2 linked regions of the Larkinella insperata genome follow. The protein of the gene in region 2 interacts with the protein of the main gene of each other region in a pairwise test. Links are inferred from orthologs where the notes say so. Each region holds a gene or a part of one and is shown on either strand. Other genes may lie near its edges.

What was found.
Region 1: the proteins of OQ371_RS07555 (region 2) and lpdA interact in binary tests that used the Escherichia coli proteins (3 or more experiments, as listed by UniProt). The link is inferred for Larkinella insperata from one-to-one orthologs.

The regions. Positions count from the first base shown.
Region 1 is NZ_CP110973.1:3,540,628-3,546,160, forward strand. What follows is about bases 2,597-5,533. They hold lpdA (dihydrolipoyl dehydrogenase), read left to right. Parts: upstream 2,597-3,333; coding sequence 3,334-4,734; downstream 4,735-5,533. Other genes in these bases: odhB (2-oxoglutarate dehydrogenase complex dihydrolipoyllysine-residue succinyltransferase), read left to right, coding at 2,597-3,208; OQ371_RS14220 (M20/M25/M40 family metallo-hydrolase), read left to right, coding at 4,840-5,533. In the rest of the region: OQ371_RS14205 (2-oxoglutarate dehydrogenase E1 component), read left to right, coding at 1-1,521; more of odhB, read left to right, coding at 1,577-2,596. UniProt on the Escherichia coli protein: Lipoamide dehydrogenase is a component of the glycine cleavage system as well as of the alpha-ketoacid dehydrogenase complexes.
Region 2 is NZ_CP110973.1:1,847,344-1,855,558, reverse strand. What follows is about bases 2,282-5,304. They hold OQ371_RS07555 (ATP-dependent helicase), read left to right. Parts: upstream 2,282-2,666; coding sequence 2,667-4,943; downstream 4,944-5,304. Other genes in these bases: OQ371_RS07550 (acyltransferase family protein), read left to right, coding at 5,041-5,304; OQ371_RS07560 (cupin domain-containing protein), read left to right, coding at 2,282-2,521. In the rest of the region: OQ371_RS07570 (MFS transporter), read left to right, coding at 1-870; OQ371_RS07565 (redoxin domain-containing protein), read left to right, coding at 1,207-1,854; more of OQ371_RS07560, read left to right, coding at 1,946-2,281; more of OQ371_RS07550, read left to right, coding at 5,305-6,195; rRNA maturation RNase YbeY, read left to right, coding at 6,205-6,660; OQ371_RS07540 (RNA ligase family protein), read left to right, coding at 6,798-7,520; OQ371_RS07535 (AAA family ATPase), read left to right, coding at 7,520-8,215. UniProt on the Escherichia coli protein: A helicase with DNA-dependent ATPase activity. Unwinds DNA duplexes with 3'-5' polarity. Translocates on single-stranded DNA with 3'-5' polarity. Initiates unwinding more efficiently from a nicked substrate than double-stranded DNA.

The sequences.
Region 1 (5,533 bases), 1.7 Mb from region 2 along the record:
CCGGAAGCGGTTATTTTCTGCGTGAAACTCGCCATTGAGTTTCGGGAGAAATTTAACCGGGACGTCTTTATCGACATGGTTTGCTACCGTCGGTACGGCCACAACGAGTCCGACGAGCCGAAGTTTACGCAGCCGACGTTGTACAGCACCATTGAAAGACACGCCAATCCGCGGGAGATTTATAACAAAAGCCTAATTGAGCGGGGCGAGGTGGATGCCGAACTGGCGACCAACATGGACGCTGAGTTTAAAAAGGAGTTGCAGGACCGGCTCGACATGGTGAAGCAGAAAGCCGAAATTCCGTACAAACCGTTGCGGCTCGACCGCGAGTGGGCGGAGTTGCGCGTGAGCCAGCCGGAAGACTTCGACCAGTCGCCCGAAACCGGGGTAGCCATGGACGTGCTTGAGAAAGTCGGCAACGCCTTGGTGTCGGTTCCAAACGGTTTCAAACCGTTGAAGCAGATTGAAAAACTGCTGAAAGACCGTCGGCAAATGTTGTTCGAAACGAAGCAGGTTAACTGGGGAACGGCGGAGTTGCTGGCCTACGGTTCGATTCTGCTCGAAAATAAAGTGGTTCGTCTGAGCGGACAGGATGTGCAGCGCGGAACGTTCTCGCACCGCCATGCCGTTCTGCACGATTCGGAAACCAACGAATCCTACAATTCGCTCGACCACATCGAGGGGAGCCAGCAGAAGCTTCAGATCTACAATTCGCTGCTGTCGGAATACGGTGTACTGGGCTTTGAGTTCGGGTACTCCATGGCCAATCCCCACGCGCTGGTGATTTGGGAAGCTCAGTTTGGGGACTTCTCCAACGGAGCGCAGGTCATCATCGACCAGTTTGTTTCCTCCTGCGAATCGAAATGGGGACTCATGAACGGTCTGGTGATGTTGTTGCCCCACGGTTACGAAGGCCAGGGGCCGGAACACTCCAACGCCCGTCCGGAACGGTATCTGCAACTCTCGGCGGAATACAACATGGTGGTTGCCAACGTGACCACGCCGGCCAACTTCTTCCACCTGCTGCGTCGGCAGTTGACCTGGCAGTTCCGGAAACCGCTGGTGGTGATGTCACCGAAATCTTTATTGCGGCACCCACAAGTAGTTTCGTCGCTGGAAGATCTTACCAAAGGTACTTTTAAGGAAGTGTTGCCCGATCCGTTCGCAGTTGGCAAGAAAGTAAAACGAGTCCTGCTCTGTACGGGTAAGATTTATTACGAATTACTCGAAAAACAACAGGCCGACAAGCGTGACGATGTGGCCGTCGTTCGGTTGGAGCAGTTACATCCGTTCCCGCAAAAACAGCTTGATGCCATTCTGGCAGAATACGGTAAAAATGCGGAATTGGTGTGGGTGCAGGAAGAACCGTCGAACATGGGTGCATGGACGTACCTGCTGCGTACGGTGCCGGAACTGAAACTGCGCGGCATCACGCGGAAAAACAGTGCGTCACCGGCAACCGGGTATTCCAAAGTTCACAGTCAGGAACAGGCCGACATCATCCGCCGGGCGTTTGAATAAGGTTTTACAGTTATCCTGAACGCACAGATAGCTGACAACTGAAAACGAAGAGAAAATGGCAATAGAAATGAAAGTACCCCCGGTTGGGGAGTCGATTACGGAAGTAACGGTTGGTGCATGGCATAAGAAAGAGGGGGATTCGGTAAAGAGAGACGAGGTGCTGTGCGAACTGGAATCGGATAAGGCATCGTTTGAATTTCCGGCAGAAGCCGATGGTGTGTTGCACATCCTGGCTCAGGAAGGCGATGTGTTGCCCATCGGTGCCGTACTGTGTACCATTGACGCTGCGGGAGCGTCCAACGGTGAAGCTCCCAAAGCAGAAGCCCCGGCTGCGGCCAAACCCGCTGAACAACCGGCGGCTGCGCAGCCTGAACCGGCTAAGTCCGAGCCCGCTCCGCAACCGGCTCCTGCTCCGGAACCCGCAACGGATTCAGCGGCTAAAACCGTAGAAATGAAAGTTCCCCCGGTGGGCGAATCAATTACGGAAGTAACGATTGCCTCCTGGAATAAAAAAGACGGTGACAAAGTGGAGCTGGACGAAGTTCTGTGCGAACTGGAATCCGACAAAGCAACGTTCGAATTACCGTCTGAAGCCGCCGGAACACTCCGGATTGTGGCCGAAGCCGGATCAACGCTGGCGATTGGCGCCGTAATCTGCCGGATCGAAGTGGGCGCGGGTGCCGCCCAGCCTGCTTCTCAACCCGCAGCCCCGGCACCTCAACCGGCTGCCCAGCCGGCAGCCGCTCAATCCGGCGAACAAGGATACGCTGCCAATCATCCGTCACCGGTTGCGGCTAAGATTCTGGCCGAAAAAGGCATAGATCCGAAAGAAGTGAACGGCACGGGCATTGGCGGCCGCATCACAAAAGAAGACGCGGTGAAGGCCGAAAAAGCCGCACCAGCACCCGCTCCGCAACCGGCGGCTGCCCCGGCTTCCAAACCGGCTCCGGCCCCAGCGGCACCGGCAGCGGTTTCCGGCACCGGCAACCGGGGACAACGGCGCGAGCGGATGACTTCCCTGCGGAAAACCATCGCCCGGCGGTTGGTAGCCGTGAAAAATGAAACGGCCATGCTGACAACCTTCAACGAGGTTGATATGAAGCCGATCATGGATCTGCGGGCCAAATACAAAGACAAGTTCAAGGACAAACACGCGGTTGGTCTGGGCTTTATGTCGTTCTTCACGAAGGCGGTTTGCATTGCCCTGCAGGACTTCCCGAATGTGAACGCCATGATCGACGGTGATTCGATCGTTTACAACGACTACTGCGATGTGTCGATTGCCGTTTCAACGGAACGGGGGCTGGTAGTCCCGGTGATCCGGAACGCCGAAAGCATGGACTTTGCCGCCGTCGAGAAGGAAATCATTCGTCTGGCGGGCCTGGCGCGGGACAACAAACTGACCATCGAGCAGATGTCCGGCGGAACGTTTACGATCACCAACGGTGGTATTTTCGGTTCGATGCTGTCGACGCCGATTATCAACGCACCCCAGTCGGCCATTCTGGGAATGCACAACATCGTTGAGCGTCCGGTAGTTGTGAACGGTGAAATCGTTGTTCGTCCCATGATGTACGTGGCGTTGTCGTACGATCACCGCATCATTGACGGTAAAGATTCTGTGAGCTTCCTGGTCCGGGTAAAACAATTGCTGGAAGATCCGGCGCGGATTTTACTGGGCGTTTAACGTATTGGTAGGACGGATTGTAAAGCCGTCTTTGCTTCAGACAACCGGTCTGGCGCAGAGATGATTTTAAAGTCCGTCCTACGTTTGTTTATAGCTAATTTACTGGCAAAAAGCTTTACAATTTTATGCAATACGACGTTATCGTCATTGGTTCCGGGCCCGGCGGCTATGTGGCAGCAATTCGCTGCGCACAGTTGGGCATGAAAACGGCCATCGTAGAAAAATACAAAACGTTGGGCGGTACCTGCCTGAACGTTGGCTGTATTCCGTCCAAAGCCCTGCTCGATTCCTCGGAGCATTTTTACAACGCGGCCCACACGTTCGCCGAACACGGTATCAAGCTGGCCGACCTTCAGGTTGATCTGCCCCAGATGATCAAGCGGAAGGAGGGAGTCGTGGAAGCCAACGTAACCGGTATCTCGTTCCTGATGAAAAAGAACAAAATCACGGTTCATCAGGGATTTGGCTCCTTTGCCGATGCCAACACGTTGAAGGTGAAGAAGGACGACGGCAGCGAGGAGCAGATCACGGCCAAGAATTTTATCATCGCTACCGGTTCTAAACCGTCGTCGTTTCCGTCGATGCCGATTGATAAGAAGCGCATCATCACCTCCACCGAAGCCCTGACGTTACAGGAAGTGCCCAAACACCTGATCGTAATCGGAGCCGGCGTGATTGGCGCGGAGCTGGGGTCGGTTTACGCCCGCATCGGTTCCAAAGTTTCGTTTGTCGAATTTGCGGATTCAATGATTCCGACGATGGACAAAACGATGGGCAAAGAACTGCAGAAAGCCGTTAAAAAGCTGGGGGCCGAGTTCTACTTCAGCCACAAAGTCACCAGCGTGGAAAATACCGGTGAGGGGGTGGTGGTGAAAGCCGACAATCCGAAAGGTGAACAAATCACCATCGAAGGTGATTACTGCCTCGTTTCCGTTGGTCGTCGCCCGTACACCGACGGTCTGAATCTGGAAGCGGCTGGTCTGGCCGTCGACAACCGGGGCCGCATCGAAGTGGACGATCACCTGCGGACAAAGGTGCCAAACATCTACGCCATCGGCGACGTGATTCGCGGGGCGATGCTGGCGCACAAAGCCGAGGAGGAAGGTGTTTTCGTGGCTGAAACGCTGGCGGGACAGAAGCCGCACGTCAACTACCGGCTGATTCCGGGCGTAGTATACACCTGGCCGGAAGTGGCCAGCGTGGGCTTTACGGAAGAAGAACTCAAGCAGGAGGGCCGGGCCTACAAAGTGGGGTCGTTCCCGTACAAAGCCCTGGGCCGCGCCCGCGCTTCGATGGATATAGACGGGCTGGTGAAAGTGCTGGCCGACAAGCAAACCGACGAAATTCTGGGCATGCACATCATTGGTGCCCGCGCTGCCGATATGATCGCGGAGTGCGTTGTCGCGATGGAATACCGGGCTTCGGCGGAAGATATCGCACGGATCTCGCACGCGCACCCGACCTACACGGAAGCCATCAAGGAAGCCTGTCTGGCCGCGACCGAAAACCGGGCCATTCACATGTAATCAATTGGAATTAGCTGGTAGTCAATAGGACTTATCGGATGTTTTTCCGCCCCGCTTTGGAAATCAAGCGGGGTTTTTCTTTTTTAGTGAATACCCCTTCATCCCATGAAAAAACTAATACTTCTTGCTTTCTGCCTTTTTGCAACCGGAGTTTATGCCCAAACAACCGACTCGGTCACCATCCGGAAAATCTACAACGAAGTGTTGAACAACAGCCCGTCCTACGAGTGGCTACGGCATTTGACCCAGCAGATCGGTCCGCGCCTGAGCGGTTCGGCCGGGGCGCAGCAAGCCGTCGACTGGACCAAGCAACTGATGGAACAGCAGGGCTTCGACCGGGTGTTTTTGCAGGAAGTGATGGTGCCGCATTGGGTGCGTGGTGCGAAGGAAGTCGCTTACGTTCAGAATGGAAAGCAGAAAACAGCGGTTCCCATTGCGGCCCTGGGCGGTTCTGTTGCTACACCCCCAAAGGGGATTCAAGCGCAGGTTATTGAAGTGAAAAATTTTCAGGAGCTGCGGGAGTTGGGAGCAGACAAGGTTAAAGGCAAAATTGTCCTTTATAACCGCCCAATGGACCCGACCAAACTCAATACGTTCGAAGCCTACGCCGGAGCCGTTGATCAGCGGGGCAATGGCGCGACCGAAGCCGCTAAACTCGGGGCCGTGGGCGTGATCGTTCGGTCGATGACCACGGCGCTCGACGACAACCCACATACCGGTAGTATGCGCTACGCGACCGGTGTTCCGCTGATTCCGGCGGCTTCCATCAGCACCAATGGCGCGGAATTGCTCAGCAAGC
Region 2 (8,215 bases):
GCTTCGGTGGTGGGTGTGCCGTTCGGCTTGTATCTGGCAACCAAAATTAGCTGGCACGCGCCGTTTCTGGCCATTGGCGGTCTGGGCGTTCTGGTAACGGCCCTGATCATCCGTTACGTGCCGCGGCTGAATGGGCACCTGCAAACCAGCGAAAACCAGTCTGCTCCACTGGATGTAATCACGTCTATCCTGCGTAACCCCAACCAGCTCCGGGCGCTCTGGCTGACGACCACCATCATGCTGGGTCATTTCAGCATCATTCCGTTGCTGTCGCCTTACCTGGTGGCTAATGTCGGGCTGGGCGAAGATCAATTGTACCTGATCTACCTGGTTGGCGGGTTGGTCACCATTTTCACGGGGCCGCTCGTTGGGCGTCTGGCCGATAAGCGGGGCAAGTACCCGGTTTTTGTCGTTTTTGCGTTGCTGTCTATGATCCCGATGTTTTTGCTGACGTCCATGCAACCGTCCGGTCTGACCTACATTCTGGCGGTGAATGCTGTGTTCTTCATCTTCTCCAACGCCCGTTTCATTCCAACGCAAGCGATGGTGACGGCGGTGGTGGAGCCGAAGCGCCGGGGTGGTTTTATGAGCATGAATTCGTCGGTTCAGCTTCTGGCGCAGGCCCTGGCTACCTACGGGGCCGGTTTGCTCGTGACCAAAACCGAAAGCGGAGCGCTGATCCATTATTCATGGGTGGGCTATCTGGCGATGGCGGCTATTTTCGTGAGTGTTTTCATCGCCCGACGTATTCGTCCGGTGGATACCGATGCTGGCGAATCGGCCGTCGTCAACACAACCAGGCCCGATTTAGCGGACGAAAAAAGAATCCCTGAAAACCGCTCTGTGGAAGCAACACCAACCGTTTCCTAAATTTAAGGGGGCAAAAATTTGGAGCGAATAAACTCCATTTTCTATATTTGCATATAATCTATTGACAAAGTATAGTTAATGTCAGTTTCTGCACAACATAACGCTGTTCGCCGGTCTCGATCGGTTTCTGCCTTGCACCACGTTTCTGCAAAGGACGGTTGTTGTCAGTCTGCAACAAGGATGGGTTGTTGATGCACACCGCCCGTCGCTCCCGATAATTCCCTTACCCCATTTTTTTCTGATAATCTGGCGCAATTTTTGGTCAGCTTTCAAAACCAAACGCCAGTTCAAAGGTTTGTTCTAAAAACATAGATAGTCTATAAACTTACTAAGCTAATGATTGCCTTTTTCGACACCGTTCACGAAGACACCGATCTGTATTCGATTCCTCAGGTATTCCGGAAGCTGGTCCCGGTGAAACCGCTGCAATCCGGCCAGAAAGCACCGTTATTCGGCGTTCATCGCCAGCGGACGATTGGGCAGTACGTTACCTGGCAGGCTGATTATTCCAAAACCGTTCACCTGCACGACTGGCTCCAAACGGGTCCGCTGGTAGTTGCTTTTTACAGCGCTGGCTGGAACGGATACGGCAAAAAGTATCTGCAAAAATTAATTGAACTTCAGGCCCATGTACAGGATGCGGGCGCAAACCTGCTGGTGGTTTCTCCCGACTCGCCGGAATCGTTGCAAATTCTGGTAGAACAGCACGACTTGCCGTTTACGATCGTGCAGGATGCGGAAAACCAGATTGCCGGCAAATTTGGGGTTCACTCGACGGATGATCCGGTCTGGAACTGGATTGCCGGAATTACCGAAGATGTACCCTACCCGGCGTTATTCGTCGTTGCTCCGGACCGTCACATTCAGTTTAGCTACGTTGACAAGGATTTTGACGGACAATTCCCGGCGGAAGCCGTTCTGCGGCAAATCGACGGGCAATCGGCCGTTAAAACGTTGCCGTTGTACGACCGGACCGCGGCCTGATGAGCCTGCGCACGGCTTAGCAACAATGGCGCGGAAAACAAGTTTCGGGGATTGTGGTTCTTGAAGGAGAACATCTTTCAGAAAAAACACGATGAACCGAAGCGAATTTTTGTCAATCGGCGGTTCTGTACTGTTGTTAACCCGAACCGTTATGGCGCAATCGACCCCGGAGCCGGAAGCCCATCTTTTTAAAGACGACGGCACGATTCCAAACAGCCGTTATCCACTATTGATTTACCACAACGCCTTTTCGGAAACCGGTTCGGCGGGGGCTTCCTGGCTCGAAAAACGGTTTGCGGCCAACAACTGGACCAATTCCTGGCGCAACGGCGTATTTCCGTATCACCATTACCACAGCATTTCGCACGAGGTGCTGGGCGTTTACAGCGGCTCGGCCCTGCTGCACCTGGGCGGGGAGCAGGGTGAGAAAATCCGGGTGAAAACCGGCGACGTTGTGGTCATTCCGGCGGGGGTCGGTCACAAACGGCTTGACGCTTCGGCGGATTTCGGCGTCGTGGGGGCGTATCCCGACGGGCGCGATTATGACGTCCTGCGCGGACAGCCCGGCGACCGGCCCAAAGCCGATCAAAACATTGCCGCCGTTCCACTTCCCCAAACCGATCCGCTGCTGGGTCGGGAAAGCGGGTTGGTCCGCATCTGGAAATAGGGGCTCCACCCGGCTGTTTTTCAACTTCATCGCGTCCTTTCAAATACCGCCCAGATTCTGCCTGCATTTCCGTTCATCCGCAACTTTTTTAGTAGTTTTGAATGTTATTTTAAGATGACTAACCACTGAAGAGGGAGAGCTGTTGATGACGGATTATATTTCAACCTTGAATGAGCCACAACGGCAGGCCGTGTTGCACGAAAACGGTCCGCTGATGATTATAGCCGGTGCCGGATCAGGCAAAACCCGGGTATTAACCTTCCGGATTGCCCACCTGATTGAAAAAGGGATTGATCCATTTCGGATTTTAGCCCTGACGTTTACCAACAAAGCGGCCGGTGAAATGCGCCACCGGATCGAGAGCGTGGTCGGCACGGAAGCCCGCAACATCTGGATGGGCACGTTTCACGCGGTTTTTGCCAAGATTCTGCGGGTTGAAGCGAAGGCGCTGGGCTACACGAGTAACTTTTCCATTTACGATACCGACGATTCCAAATCGCTGCTGCGAAGCATTATCAAGGAATTTGGGCTGGATGACAAGGTATACCGCCCAAACATGGTTTTTGCGCGCATTTCGGGGGCCAAAAACCGACTGGTGGGTCCGGCTGATTACCTGGCCAATCCGCTGATTCAGGCCGACGATGCAGCCGCCCGGATGCCCGAAATTGGCCGGATTTACAAAGCCTATTCGACGCGGTGTTTCCAGGCCAACGCCATGGATTTTGACGATCTGCTCTACAACACGAACGTCCTGTTCCGCGATCACCTGGACATCCTGAACAAATACCAGCACAAATTCAAACACGTCCTGGTCGATGAGTTTCAGGATACCAACGTGTCGCAGTACCTGATTACCCGGAAGTTGTCCGCCGTCAATCAAAACATCTGCGTGGTGGGCGACGACGCCCAGAGTATTTACGCCTTCCGCGGGGCCAACATCGAAAACATTCTGAATTTCGAGAAAGACTTTCCGGATGTCCGCACGATCAAGCTGGAACAGAATTACCGCTCGACCAAAACCATCGTCAACGCGGCCAATTCCATCATTGCCCGGAACCGGGAGCAGCTGCGCAAAAACGTCTTTACCGACAACGAAGAGGGTACGCTGATCGAGGTTGTCAAAGCCGCTTCCGACAACGAGGAAGGCCGGCTAATTGCCACTTCGCTCTTCGAAGCCAAGATGCAGGAAGGGCTGCGAAACTCCGATTTTGCCATTCTGTACCGCACCAACGCCCAGTCGCGGGCCTTTGAGGAAGCGCTTCGGAAGCTGAACATCAAATACCGCATCATCGGCGGCTTGTCGTTCTACCAGCGCAAGGAAATCAAGGACCTGCTGGCGTACCTGCGTTTTACGGTCAACCAGAACGACGAAGAAGCGTTCAAGCGGATCATTAACCTGCCCAAACGCGGCATTGGCGATACCACCGTGGCCAAAATATCGGTCGTGGCCGCCGAAAACCAGGTGCCAATCTGGGAAGTGGTCAGCAACGTGAGTAAATACGTAGCTGGTCGGGCCGGTATTGCCATCGAAGGGTTCGCCGATCTGATCAAGAGCTTTCAACTGCTGCTCGACAAAAAAGACGCCTACGACGTAGCCGCGCACGTGGCCAAGGCATCCGGAATTCTGAAAGAACTGTACGACGACAAAACCGTTGAGGGTTTGTCCCGCTACGAAAACGTACAGGCCCTGCTGAACTCCATCAAGGAATTTGTCGACAATCCGGACAACGACGACAAGAGCCTGAGCGCCTTTTTACAGGTGGTATCGCTGCTGACAACCGCCGACGAAAAAGACGACGATGGCGACACCGACAAGGTAACGCTGATGACCATTCACGGAGCCAAAGGGCTGGAGTTTCGGAACGTCTACATCGTAGGGCTGGAGGAAGATTTGTTCCCGTCGCAGATGATGCTCGAAAGCCGGGCCGACCTGGAAGAAGAACGGCGGTTGTTTTACGTTGCCATCACCCGCGCTGAGAAAAAACTAACGGTTTCCTACGCCGAATCGCGGTATCACTACGGCCGTCTGAAAGTCTGTGAACCGAGCCGCTTTCTGATGGAAGTTAACCCGGATTTTCTGAAGATGGCCAAGGTTCGTCAGACCGAGCGGGAAGACCGTCGGGAAGCTAATCGGGAAGTGCCCTCTGGCGGATCGATGAGTTTTGTGCGAAGTCTGGCCCAGAAAACCGCCCGCCAGCAGACACCCCAGCCAACGGTGGCCCATGTTCCGTCGAGCGATTTTACCCCCAGCGATACGTCCAAACTGGCCGAAGGGATGCGCGTCGAACACATGAAGTTTGGCTTTGGTCTGGTGCAGAAAGTTGATCAGGACGGCAACGACCGGAAAGCCGTGATCAAGTTTGAAACGGCGGGGGAAAAGACGCTGCTGCTGAGCTTTGCGAAACTGAAGATTGTCGTTTAAGATACACGTTGTCAGAACTGGCAGACCGCTCGTTCTGACAGCGTGAGTATACTGGCCTGCGTACCACCTTTTGGTTCAAACGATTCCCCTGTTCGTTATGTATTCCGATACCAAAACCGGTGCTGCGGCCCTTTCGGTACAACCCGAGGAAGCAGCTAAGCCGAAAAGGCTGTTGTCCATCGACGCGCTACGCGGTTTCGACATGTTGCTGATTGCGGGGGGCGGTACGTTCCTGGAGCGCATGGAAGGCAAAACGGGCCTGCCCTGGGTCGACTGGATTGCCGGGCAACTGACCCATCCGGCCTGGCACGGGTTTACGTTTTATGACTTCATTTTCCCGCTTTTCCTGTTCATCGCGGGTGTTTCCTTAGCGTTTTCCTTACAATCCGGGTTGGAAAACGGTCTGTCGAAACCGGTTCTATACCGCAAGGCGTTCCGCCGGTGGATGATTCTTTTTCTGTTGGGAATCCTGGATAAAAACATTCCGCTGGACATTTTCGACCCGGCCAACATTCGCTTCGGGACGGTTCTGGGACGCATCGGTCTGGCCAGTTTCGTGGCGACGCTTTTGTTTCTGAATTTTACCTGGAAACAGCGGCTGTTGTGGGTGGCGGCTGTTCTGGTGGCCTACTACGCGGCCCTGTTTCTCATCCCGGTTCCGGGGTACGGTAGCGGGGACCTTTCGTTTGAGGGCAATCTGGTGGCCTGGTTTGACCAGACGTTTATGCCCGGGCGACTGTTGCAGAAAACGTACGACGAAAACGCGCTGCTCACGCAGTTTCCGGCCCATTGTTTGGCCGTTCTGGGAACTGTGGCCGGTGAACTCCTGCGTTCCCGTCAGGCCGACCGAACTAAACTGACTTACCTGATTGTTTCGGGACTGATCAGCATCGGGCTTGGGCTGGTGTGGGGCCAGCATTTTCCCATCAACAAGCACCTGTGGTCCAGTTCGTTTATTTTACTGACGGCGGGGATGGGGTTGCTCTTTCTGGCGCTTTTCTACGGTATTATTGATGTGCTCGGGTACCGGCGATGGTCGTTCTTTTTCAAGGTGATCGGCATGAACTCCATTGTTGTTTACCTGGCGTACCGGTTTATTGCTTTCGACCACACTTCGGAGCTTCTGTTCGCCGGTTTTTATAAATACGCTCCCGAGCAATGGCATACCGTTTTTCAGGCGCTGGGTTCGCTGCTGCTCGTCTGGACGATGCTTTACGTGCTGTACCGCAATAAAATTTTTGTGAAAATATAAACGCAGAGTATGATTCGTTTTTTTACGGAAGACATTCAGTTTAACCTCCTTCAGAAAGTACCAACCCGCCAGTGGCTCACGGCTTTGGCGAAACACGAAGGCTTCACGGTCGGCGAACTGAATTACATCTTCTGCTCCGATGAGTACCTGCTTCAGGTCAACCGCGAATACCTGGACCACGATTATTACACCGACATCATCACGTTTGACAATTCCGAAGAAGAATACCGGCTGGAAGGAGACATTTTCGTCAGCATCGACCGGATTCGCGACAACGCCCAGCAGGTAAAGGCAACCGAAGAGCAGGAGCTTCGCCGGGTGCTGGCGCACGGTGTCCTGCATCTGTGCGGCTACGGCGATAAAACCGAACAAGAAGCCCGGCTGATGCGGCAGAAGGAGGACGAAAGCCTGGCCGCCTGGACCAACCGTTCGCTTAATGTTACCGATCCGTCCTCGGGAGAATGATTAAAATCGTATTTTTGCGCGCCTGATCTCAGGTTTTACCGATTGAAGCCATGTAATTGTTCACAGGATTTTCTCCGTTAACGGATTTGCCCCGGTCGCCCGACCGGGTGCCTGTGTTACGTTTATCCTTTATGAACATGGTTATTTCCCAAAAATACGGTCGCACGTACCATTATCCTTTTTCACCCGGTACGACCAGCGACAACCGCTTCAATCATCATTACCAGGAAGACCTTCGCCGGATTCCGGTCCTGGTGCATACCGAAAAACTCGACGGCGAAAACAACTGCCTGAGCCGCTACGGTGTTTTTGCCCGTTCCCACGCGGCCCCGACCCAATCGCCCTGGACCCGGCACCTCCGCGATCGGTGGGAAATGATTCGCCGGGACCTCGGTACTCTTGAGGTGTTTGGCGAAAATCTTTACGCCATCCATTCCATTGAATACCGGCGGCTGGAACACCATTTCTTCGTTTTCGCCATCCGCGAACGGGACCGTTGGCTTTCCTGGGAAGAAACCCGGTTTTACGCCCACCTGCTGGATTTTCCGGTCGTGCCTGAATTGCAGATGGCTTACCCGCCTTTTGATGCCGAAAGGGTTGAAAGCCAGGTGGAAGAGTGGGCTTCGCAGGCCAGCCGGTTCGATTCCTGCGACGGCCGGACGGGGCAGCCCTGCACCATGGAAGGCGTTGTCAGCCGAAACGCGACCGAATACCCCGTGGCTGCGTTCAAACAGAACGTGTTCAAATATGTTCGGGCAGGACACGTACAGACCGACGCGCACTGGACCCGCAACTGGAAGCGGGCTCCGCTGTCCTGGGAACGGTCCGGCCCGGTTTTACAGCAAACAACGGTGCGGTGATGTGGCAGTTGACTTCTCAGAAAAAATGGGCCGATCTGGAGCAGCAGTTCCGGTTTGTCCGGGCCATGCAGGACGTGCCCCAGGACCCGCGCCACCATGCCGAGGGCGATGTAGCCGTTCATACCCAAATGGTCATCAAAGAACTGGTACGGCTTTCCGGCTACCAGCAACTTGCGCCACTTGATCGGGAAATCCTGTGGACGGCGGCCCTGCTGCATGATGTAGAAAAACGCTCGACGACCGTTATCGAGGCCGATGGCAGCATTACGTCCCGGGGTCATGCCCGCCGGGGGGAGCAAACAACGCGCGAACTGCTGTACCGCTATTTTCCGGCTCCCTTCACAATCCGGGAGCCGATTGCCAAACTGGTGCGTTATCACGGTCTGCCGCTGTGGATTTTCGAGAAACCGGACCCGCTGAAGTCCTTGCTTCAGGCCAGTCTGGAAGTAAATACGCAATTGCTGGCGCTCCTGGCCGAAGCCGATGTCCGCGGGCGCATTGCTCCCGATCGGGATGAATTGCTGGAGCGAATCGCCTTTTTTCGGGCCTATTGCGAAGAAAACAAGTGTTGGGGGCGGCCCTATCCGTTTTCTTCCGGTCTGAGCCGGTTTACGTACTTCTACAAGGAGGACGCGTTTCCCACCTACGAACCTTTCGATACAACGGCCTGCGAAGTGGTGCTGCTGTCGGGGTTG